2 regions of the Azoarcus sp. CIB genome follow, and region 2 is predicted to be linked to the other one. Evidence: riboswitches for the same ligand, from Rfam matches in the RefSeq annotation. Region 2 holds a riboswitch; the other holds the start of a gene.
The links. Region 2 has a riboswitch for S-adenosylhomocysteine ahead of metH (methionine synthase). Riboswitches for the same ligand answer to the same signal wherever they lie in the genome.
Positions count from the first base shown of each region.

Region 1: linked by a shared signal. The riboswitch ahead of ahcY (adenosylhomocysteinase) and the one ahead of metH (methionine synthase) in region 2 are both predicted to bind S-adenosylhomocysteine.

Region 1 is NZ_CP011072.1:549,427-554,105, forward strand. Features, by position in the region: gene metF (methylenetetrahydrofolate reductase [NAD(P)H]) at 1-797, opposite strand, end outside; gene ahcY (adenosylhomocysteinase) at 810-2,237, opposite strand; S-adenosyl-L-homocysteine riboswitch at 2,312-2,375, opposite strand; gene AzCIB_RS02280 (DUF2242 domain-containing protein) at 2,432-2,947, opposite strand; gene AzCIB_RS02285 (cold-shock protein) at 3,322-3,528, shown strand; gene infA (translation initiation factor IF-1) at 3,669-3,929, shown strand; gene AzCIB_RS02295 (cytochrome P460 family protein) at 4,029-4,523, shown strand; gene metK (methionine adenosyltransferase) at 4,607-4,679, opposite strand, start outside.
Region 2 is NZ_CP011072.1:4,811,380-4,816,058, forward strand. Features, by position in the region: gene metH (methionine synthase) at 1-1,726, opposite strand, end outside; S-adenosyl-L-homocysteine riboswitch at 1,808-1,877, opposite strand; gene AzCIB_RS21595 (pilus assembly protein) at 2,124-4,679, opposite strand, start outside.

The DNA of each region.
Region 1 (4,679 bases), 1.0 Mb from region 2:
AGGCTGGCCTGGTTCATGCTGTAGAAGTGCAGGCCGGGGGCGCCGTTCGCGAGCAGGCGCTCGCACAGCGCAGTCACCGCGTCGAGGCCGAAGGCGCGGATCGATTCCGTGTCGTCGCCGTAGGACTCGAATTTCCGCCGCATCCAGCGTGGGATCTCGGCGCCGCACGCGTCGGAAAAACGCGCGAGCTTGTGGAAGCTCACGATCGGCATGATCCCGGGCACGATGGGCGTGTCCAGACCCATTGCGCGCACCGCATCGACGTAGTGCAGGTAGGCCTCCGCGTTGTAGAAATACTGCGTGATCGCGGAGTCCGCGCCGGCCTCGACCTTGCGCTTGAAGGCCAGCAGATCGTCCTGCGGGCTCCGTGCCTGCGGGTGCCATTCCGGATAGGCCGCGACCTCGATGCGGAAGCGGTCGCCGGTCTCGGCACGGATGAATTCCACCAGCTCGTTCGCGTAGCGGAACTCGCCGGGGTCGCCCACGCCGGAAGGCAGGTCGCCGCGCAGCGCGACGATGCGGCGGATGCCCGCGGCCGTGTAGTCGGCGAGGATCTCGCGGATGCCGGCGCGCGTCGAACCGATGCACGACAGGTGCGGTGCGGCCTCGAAGCCCTGCGCGGCGATCTCCTTGACCGTCGAGAAGGTGCGCTCGCGCGTCGAACCGCCTGCGCCGTAGGTCACCGAGAAGAAGGCGGGCTTCAGGCGCGCGAGCTTGTCGCGCGTCGCGCGCAGCTTGTCGTCGCCCTCGGGTGTCTGGGGCGGGAAGAACTCGATCGAAACTTCAGGTTTGGCCATGGCTCGCTCCGATCAGTAGCGGTAGTGGGTGGCCTTGTACGGGCCCTGCTTGGACACGCCGATGTAGGCGGCCTGCGCGTCGGTGAGCTCGGTGAGCTGCGCGTTGAGCTTCTTCAGCTGCAGGCGCGCGACCTTCTCGTCGAGGTGCTTGGGCAGCGTGTAGACACCGACCGGGTAATCCGCTGTGCGCGTGTACAGCTCGATCTGCGCGATCGTCTGGTTCGCGAACGAGCTCGACATCACGTAGGAGGGGTGGCCGGTGGCACACCCGAGGTTCACGAGGCGGCCCTTGGCGAGCAGGATGATGCGCTTGCCGTCCGGGAAGATCACATGGTCGACCTGCGGCTTGATCTCTTCCCACTGGTACTTCTCGATCGAGGCGACGTCGATCTCGTTGTCGAAGTGGCCGATGTTGCACACAATGGCCTGGTCCTTCATCTTCGCCATGTGGTCGTGCGTGATCACGTGGTAGTTGCCGGTGGCGGTCACGAAGATGTCGGCGTGTTCGACGGCGTAGTCCATCGTCACGACGCGGTAGCCTTCCATCGCGGCCTGCAGCGCGCAGATCGGGTCGATCTCGGTGACCCACACCTGCGCGGAGAGCGCACGCAGCGCCTGCGCCGAGCCCTTGCCGACGTCGCCGTAGCCGGCGACCACCGCGACCTTGCCCGCGATCATGACGTCGGTCGCGCGCTTGATGCCGTCGACGAGCGACTCGCGGCAGCCGTACAGGTTGTCGAACTTGGACTTGGTCACCGAATCGTTGACGTTGATCGCCGGGAATTTCAGTTCGCCGCGCTCGTGCATCTGGTACAGGCGATGCACGCCGGTCGTGGTCTCCTCGGTGACGCCCTTCACCTGCGCGAGCCGGGTCGAGTACCAGGTCGGATTCTGCGCGAGCTTGGCCCTGATCGCGGCGAAGAGGATGGTCTCCTCTTCCGAACCGGGCTTCGCCAGCACCGAGAGATCCTTCTCGGCGCGCGCCCCGAGGTGCAGCAGCAGCGTCGCGTCGCCGCCGTCGTCGAGGATCATGTTCGAATAGACTTTTTCACCCTGGTCGCCGTCATTCCATTCGAAGATGCGGTGGGTGTAGTCCCAGTAGTCGGCGAGCGATTCGCCCTTCACGGCGAACACGGGGATGCCTTCGGCCGCGATCGCCGCGGCTGCGTGATCCTGCGTCGAGAAGATGTTGCACGAGGCCCAGCGCACCTCGGCGCCGAGCGCCGTCAGCGTCTCGATCAGCACCGCGGTCTGGATCGTCATGTGCAGCGAGCCGGTGATGCGCGCGCCCTTCAGCGGCTGCGCGGCGGCGAATTCCTCGCGGATCGCCATCAGGCCGGGCATCTCGGTCTCCGCGATGCGGATTTCCTTGCGGCCCCAGTCGGCGAGCTTGAGGTCGGCGACGACGTAATCGGTGAAGGTATCAGCCACAGTGTTCATGTGAACTCCTGAACGTGTGGCCGGGAAGGGGTGTTGCGGGTGGGCTCACCTCGTCACCCCGTGCCCGGCACGGGTTAAGGTGAGCGCAGTTCCGGAAGCCGAGCCTGGGACGAAAGTCTCGCAGCGCTCCTCGGCAAGCCGGGATTATAGCGTAGGTGTCGCCGGATGCCGCAAGGCGCCGGCGGCAACGCGGATCAGCTGCCCTGCAGCGAGTCGATCAGGCCGAAGAGGCGCTTGTAGAAGTCCGGGTCGGAAATCGTTTCCTCGCCGACCTTGACCAGCGCCTCCTTGTCGGCGGTCCACGGCAGGGAGATCGAGCCGATGCCCGCGACGCCGACGCCGGCGCTGGTCGCGGCAGACTTCAGCTCGTAGCGCGTCTGCAGCGCGTTCGCGTAGATCGCGGTGCCGACGTTGCTCGGCAGGCACACCAGAGTGATATTGAGCGTCATCCCGTAGTCGGTTTTCGGCAGGAAGAACTTCTCGCCGCGGATGCGCGTCGCGTTCGATGCATCGACCTGGTAGCCCTGGCTCAATAGCGCGCGCTTGCCGACCTCGCAGGCCGCATCGGGGTCGCGCGTGCTCCACGTGACGAAGGGCGATTCGGCGGCGAAGGTCTCGCTGCGATAGGCGGGAGCCGGCGCCGACGCGCAGCCGGCGAGCATCAGCCCGGACAGCAACAGCACATGGGCGCGACGCGCGAGATGCAACATGGGGGTAAATCCGGAGTGGAGGTGCAAGACCGGATATTAGAACATCCGTTGGCGTTGCGGTTCAGGGCTCCGGTCTTGCCGAGGCTTTGCGCTCGGCCGTCGGTCGCGAGTGACCGCACGCGTCGTATCGATCCTCGTCCGCACGCAGGCGACGTTTTCCGTGGTGCCGCGCAGATGTAAAGAATTTTTTGAAATTTTTTAGTTGCAATGTGGGCTAAAGCAGTCCACAGTGCGCAGCAGCGATTTTCAAGTAGCACAGTTGTTGTTTGGTCCGGTATCTGCTGTATTGCGGCATTCCTCACCTCTTCACCCTGCCGTCTTGACATTCGCCCTCGCCTTAGGGCAATTCAATTTATTTTCAGGAAGTTCAAGACATGGCAAATGGTACCGTGAAGTGGTTCAACGACTCGAAGGGCTTCGGCTTCATCACCCCGGAAAATGGCGGCGACGACCTCTTCGCCCATTTCTCCGCGATTCAGGGTAACGGCTTCAAGACCCTGGCCGAAGGTCAGCGCGTCACTTTCGACATCACGACCGGCCCGAAGGGTCAGCAGGCGTCGAACATCCGCGCGGCTGACTAAGTCCGCGCCGGCGCGGCAGCAGTGCCGCGCCTCCGGTCCCTGGCGGGACCGGTAACCGGAATCCGTTCCGGAACGCATCCCCGAAAGGCCTGGCACAAGCCCGGCCTTTTCTTTTTTCGCCTTTCCCAGGAGAAAACGTCATCGCCAAGGAAGAACTGATCGAAATGGGTGGAGTGGTGGTCGAAGTGCTGCCTGATGCCCGATTCCGTGTGACACTGGACAATGGTCACAATCTCGTTGCGTACTCTGCCGGCAAGATGCGCAAGCACCACATCCGCATCCTCTGCGGAGACAAGGTTTCGCTGGAACTGTCGCCCTACGACCTGAGCAAGGGGCGCATCACCTTCCGCCACATCGAAGGCCGTGGTCCGGTGAGCCCGCAGCAGCGGCGCCGCCGCTGAGTTTCTTTCGCAATTCAGGGAACAATTCGACTAGGTCGGCTGTTTGATCAGGACGTGACTCGCGCTGGCGGGCACGACCACCGACACGGAGGATGTTCCATGAACAGACGATTTTCCACGCTGGCGGGTGTCCTGCTGTGCGCCGCGGCCTCTGCTTCCGCGGCTGATCCCGCCCCAAACGGCATTGCCCTGCCGGAAGGCTACCGCCAGTGGCAGGTGCTGTCGGTGCACCAGCGCTCCGACAACAACACGCTGCGCGCGGTACTCGGCAACGAGGCGGCCGCGAAAGCGGCGCGTGAGGGGCGAACCAACCCGTGGCCCGATGGCGCGATTCTCGGCAAGCTGGTGTGGAAGGCGGTGAAGCACGACCGCTGGGATACGGCGCTCGCGCCCGGCGATTTCGTCCATGCCGAATTCATGGTCAAGGACAGCGCGAAATACGCCGCGACCGGCGGCTGGGGTTTTGCGCGCTGGCTCGGCAAGGCACAAAAGCCCTACGGCGCGGACGCGAACTTCGTGCAGGAGTGCTTTGGCTGCCATCAGCCGGTGAAGGACAGGGACTTCGTGTTCACCAAGCCGGCGGAGCTGCCGTAAACGCGGCACGCACTGTGGCTTGACGCCCCCGGCGATGGGGCCGGGAGGCAGGGCGGAATCGTGTGACCCCGCCCCGTGCCTGCTTACAGCCCGGCGTCGGCGCGCAGCGCGGCGGCCTTGTCGGTGTTCTCCCACGTGAATTCCGGCTCGTCGCGG
Region 2 (4,679 bases):
GGTCGTTGCCGCGGAAGCTGAAGGACACGTTCGACACGCCGCCCGAAGTCTTCGCGTACGGCAGGTTGGCCTTGATCCACGCGACGGCATTGATGAAGTCGACGGCGTAGTTGTCGTGCTCCTCGATGCCAGTGGCGATCGCGAAGATGTTCGGGTCGAAGATGATGTCTTCGGGCGGAAAGCCGATACCGACCAGCAGATCATAGGCGCGCTTGCAGATCTCGGTCTTGCGCGCATAGGTGTCGGCCTGGCCCTTCTCGTCGAAGGCCATCACGATCACCGCCGCGCCGTACTGGCGGCACAGCCGCGCCTGGCGCAGGAACTCGGCCTCGCCTTCCTTCATCGAAATCGAGTTGACGACGCCCTTGCCCTGGATGCACTTCAGGCCCGCCTCCATCACGCTCCACTTCGACGAGTCGAGCATGATCGGCACGCGCGAGATGTCCGGCTCGGACGCGATGAGCTTGAGGAAGCGCTCCATCGCGGCCATCGAGTCGAGCATCGCCTCGTCCATGTTGATGTCGATGACCTGGGCACCGTTCTCGACCTGCTGGCGCGCGACCGCCAGCGCGTCGTCGAAGCGGCCTTCGAGGATCATGCGCGCGAAGGCCTTCGAACCGGTGACGTTGGTACGCTCGCCGACGTTCACGAAGAGGCTCTCCGCGCCGACATTGAAGGGCTCCAGGCCGGACAGGCGCAGCTTCTTCTCGACTTCCGGCACCTTGCGCGGCGCGAGATCCGCGACGGCGTCAGCGATCGCCGCGATGTGCGCCGGCGTCGTGCCACAGCAGCCGCCGACGATGTTCACGAGGCCGGACGACGCCCATTCGCGGATGTCGGTCGCGAGCTGCTCGGGCGTCTCGTCGTAGCCGGTCGGCGACAGCGGGTTGGGCAGGCCGGCGTTGGGGTGCGCGGAGACGTGCGTATCGCACACGTGCGACAGGTCCTCGACGTACTGGCGCAATTCCTTCGCGCCGAGCGCACAGTTGAGGCCAAAGGAGATCGGCCGCGCGTGCGCGAGCGAGTTCCAGAAGGCTTCCGCGGTCTGGCCCGACAGCGTGCGGCCCGACGCGTCCGTGATCGTGCCGGAGATCATCACCGGCACGCGGCGATCCATCTCGGCGAGGAGCTTCTCGACCGCGAACACCGCCGCCTTCGCGTTGAGCGTGTCGAAAATCGTCTCGATCAGCAGGATGTCCGCGCCGCCTTCGAGCAGGCCGCGCGCCGAGTCGTAGTAGTCGTCGACCAGCGCGTCGAACGTGACATTGCGGAAACCCGGGTCGTTCACGTCGGGCGAGATCGACAGCGTGCGCGAGGTCGGTCCGAGCACGCCAGCGCAATAGCGCGGCTTCGCCGGGTTCTGCGCCGTGTATTCGTCGCACAACTCGCGCACGAGACGCGCGCCGGCGACGTTGATCTCGTAGGCGAGCTCCGCCAACCCGTACTCGGCCTGCGACACGCGCGTGCCATTGAAGGTGTTGGTCTCGATGATGTCCGCGCCAGCGTCGAGGTAGGCGCGGTGGATGCCGGCGACGACGTCCGGGCGCGTCAGCACCAGCAGGTCGTTGTTGCCCTTGAGGTCCTTCGGGTGAGCCCGGAAGCGCTCACCGCGGTAGTCCGACTCGCCCAGCTTGTGCTGCTGGATCATCGTCCCCATCGCGCCGTCGAGGATCAGGATGCGGCGGGCGAGAAGGTCGCGGATTTCGTTGGAGCGGTCGGCTTGCATGGTTCTACCTCGGTCGATTCAAACACCGGGCGGAAGCCGCAGGAGCGCACAAAAGCAAACGGCGCGGCAAACCCCGGTGGTGGTTTGCGAGCGCCGTTGTTCGGTTGCCGAGCCTGGCCCGTCAGTTCGGGTCGCAGCGCTCCTCGGCAAGCGCGTGATTCTATGGAATTTTTCCGCCGGTGCCAAGCCGGCACCTCGGGCGGTCACATCAATGCCGTTCCTGCGGCTCCGCCTGCGGATACTGTCGATACCCGGTCGCATTCGTAGGGCGGGAGGAACGAAGTGGATCCCGCCATGTCGGACGCGGGAATCCGCCTGGCCGCCGTGTGGCGGGATACGCTGCGCTGCTCCCGCCCTACGCAAGCTCGTCCGATTGCCGGGAGCCGGGAGCCTGCGGTCACATGAGCGGCCGCCAGTAGATCACGCGCGCGCCCTTCGCCCCCCCGCCTCCGCCGCCCGGCCGGTTGGGAAGCAGATTGGATTTGGTCGTCGCGCCAGTGGTACGCGTCAGGACGAACTTGCCTTTCGAAGTCACGACGATCACCGGGCGGCTGGAGAGGACGTCGCCGATGAATTGCCCGCTGGCATAAACTTCGGAAGAGGTCGAACTCTTGGCGATCGCGCCTCCCGTGCCGGCGTCGATCATCATCAGCCAGCTCGAGCCCCCCTTGCCGCAGATTTCGCGCGTCGGAACGTTCACGGTGAACACGAGGACACCGGAGGCATCCAGCGCCGGATTGGTGTTCACGCGTCCGTACTGCATGGGGATATCCCAGTACCAGCCGCGACTCACGCCGGCCTGCAGCGGGTTCGTGGTCAGGGTCACGGTCGTCGCGGTCAGGCTGGCCGTGCCCTGGCACACGAAGGCGCCGTTACCGCCCCCCGTCGGACAACTGCTGCCATTGCTGCCGCGGATGTTCGGCATCGACGGGGCAAGCGCGCTCACGTCGTCGATGACGCCGTACATCGTCTGCGTCTGCGTTGCATGCGCATTCTGGCCCGTCCCCGGGATATCGGTTTCGCCGAGATACTGACCGGTGCCGACATACACGAGGAACTTGTTCGCATCGCCCGCAACCTGACCGACCGCGGGCGCACTCGTGACGGGCTGCGGGGCTCCCGCGCCATCGGTCAATTCCGCGATCTTCACGGCCGTCCAGTTGGCGAGATCGAAGCGCCAGACATTACCCTGCAGGTCACCGCCGTACAGGTAGTACGCGACATCGTCCGCCGCAGCGATGCTCAGGCGCGAAAGGTGGGTAAGCCCTGCCGGCGACGTGCTCGAGCCGACGCCGGTGGAAATCGTCTTCACGATCCGCCCGTCGGCGGGATCCAGCGCCCACACGTGGCCCTTGCCGTCGGCGTTGTTGTAGCCGGACGTGACGAGCACCAGCCAGCCGTCGTTGGGCGTGCGCACGATCAGCGGCGTGCCGAAGCTGAAGCCGCTGCCGGTCGTGGACGGAACCGTCTCCCATTTCACCATCGCCGCCGCCGCGTCCTGCGTGGCCGGGCGGGGATTGGTGACATTCAACGCGTAATAGCCGTTCCCGCCCTTGCCCAACCCGCCGACCAGGAGCGTCCCCGTGAAGCTCGCGGTGCTGACCTGCGCGAGCGCCGGCGTCGCGTCGATGAAATAGCGGTGCGCGTAGTTCGGATCGGTCAAGCGCGACAGCTCGCCGTGCAGCATCTTCGGCACGTAGGCCCACAACTCGTCGCCGCCGTCGTTGTTCAAGTCGTCGCCGCCGCCGAACGCGTGGAGCATGCCGTCGTTGGCGGCCTGGAAGACCACCGGCCCGCTGGCGAAGCTGCCGTACACCGGCTCGGCGTTGATGATGTCGCCGAGCAGGTGCTGCCGAATCCGGAAGGGATTCGTTCCCACACCTTCATTGCTGCGATCGCCGCGGAGGAAGTCGATCACCGGCGCAGTCAGTCCGGTCGCCGAATCGGCGAAATTGCCTGTGGTGAATGCCGCACCGCTCGACCCTTTCAGCGAGACGATCTTGCGGCTGCTCGCGGGGCTCGCGAGTCCGTCGAGCTTCTTCTGCGCCGACCACAGCGCATCCCCGATCGGCAGGCCGGTGGAGAGGTCGAGCGAGTACGCGATGAGGTCGCCGGTCCAGTAGCCGGACTGATACACCGACTCGTAGCCGATGGTGTTCGCGGCGATGCGCTGGCTGGTCACGGCGACGGCTGCCGCGGCACTGTCCTCCTGCGAGGCGGTATTGACGGCGCTGGTGAAGGCGCGGACCAGCTCAGACTGGCTCCCTGCCTTGCCGGACAGGCCGCCTCCCTGCCGGGCGGCTTCGACCAGCAGCGAATCCTTGCGCGGATCCTTCAGCGGATCGGTGAACGCATCGCCGAACGCGATCGTATAGGTGCGGACGTTGTTGGATTTCTTCTCGCCCCGGGGATGCACGATGTCCGGGCGCAGGTCCGTCTCGTAGAGGGCCTGGGCGACGTCGTCGAGAAAATCGCTGCCGTTCGTGCCATACAGGTGCGTTTCGCCGTTTGGCGCGAGATGCCCCGCGTGCGGCGTCCCGCTGTTCGACTTCATGTCGAAACCACTTCCGCACTTGCTCGCGCCACCGCTGTCCGCGTCGTAATCGCACAGGTAGGAGTTGGATGCCGGCGCCCGGTCTTCGGACGAAAGACCGTCGGTCATCAGGAAGGCGTGGCTGCGCTGGCACCAGTAGCCGGTCTGCACCGGAGCCGTCGCGGTGCCCAGATCCAGGAGGCGATGCGGGGCGGAAGTGCCCTGGCGGAAGAATTCGCCGAGGGTTGCCGTACCGCCCGAGCGCAGGCTGAGCGAACCCGTATAGCCCAGACTGAAATACTGGCCGATGTCGGCGAGTGTCTCGGACAAGGGTGCGGCATCGACACTGGCGGCGGCGCTGATTCCGTCGACGCTCGTATTGAACGCGGTAATGTTCAGTGCCTCCACGGCCCGGACCAG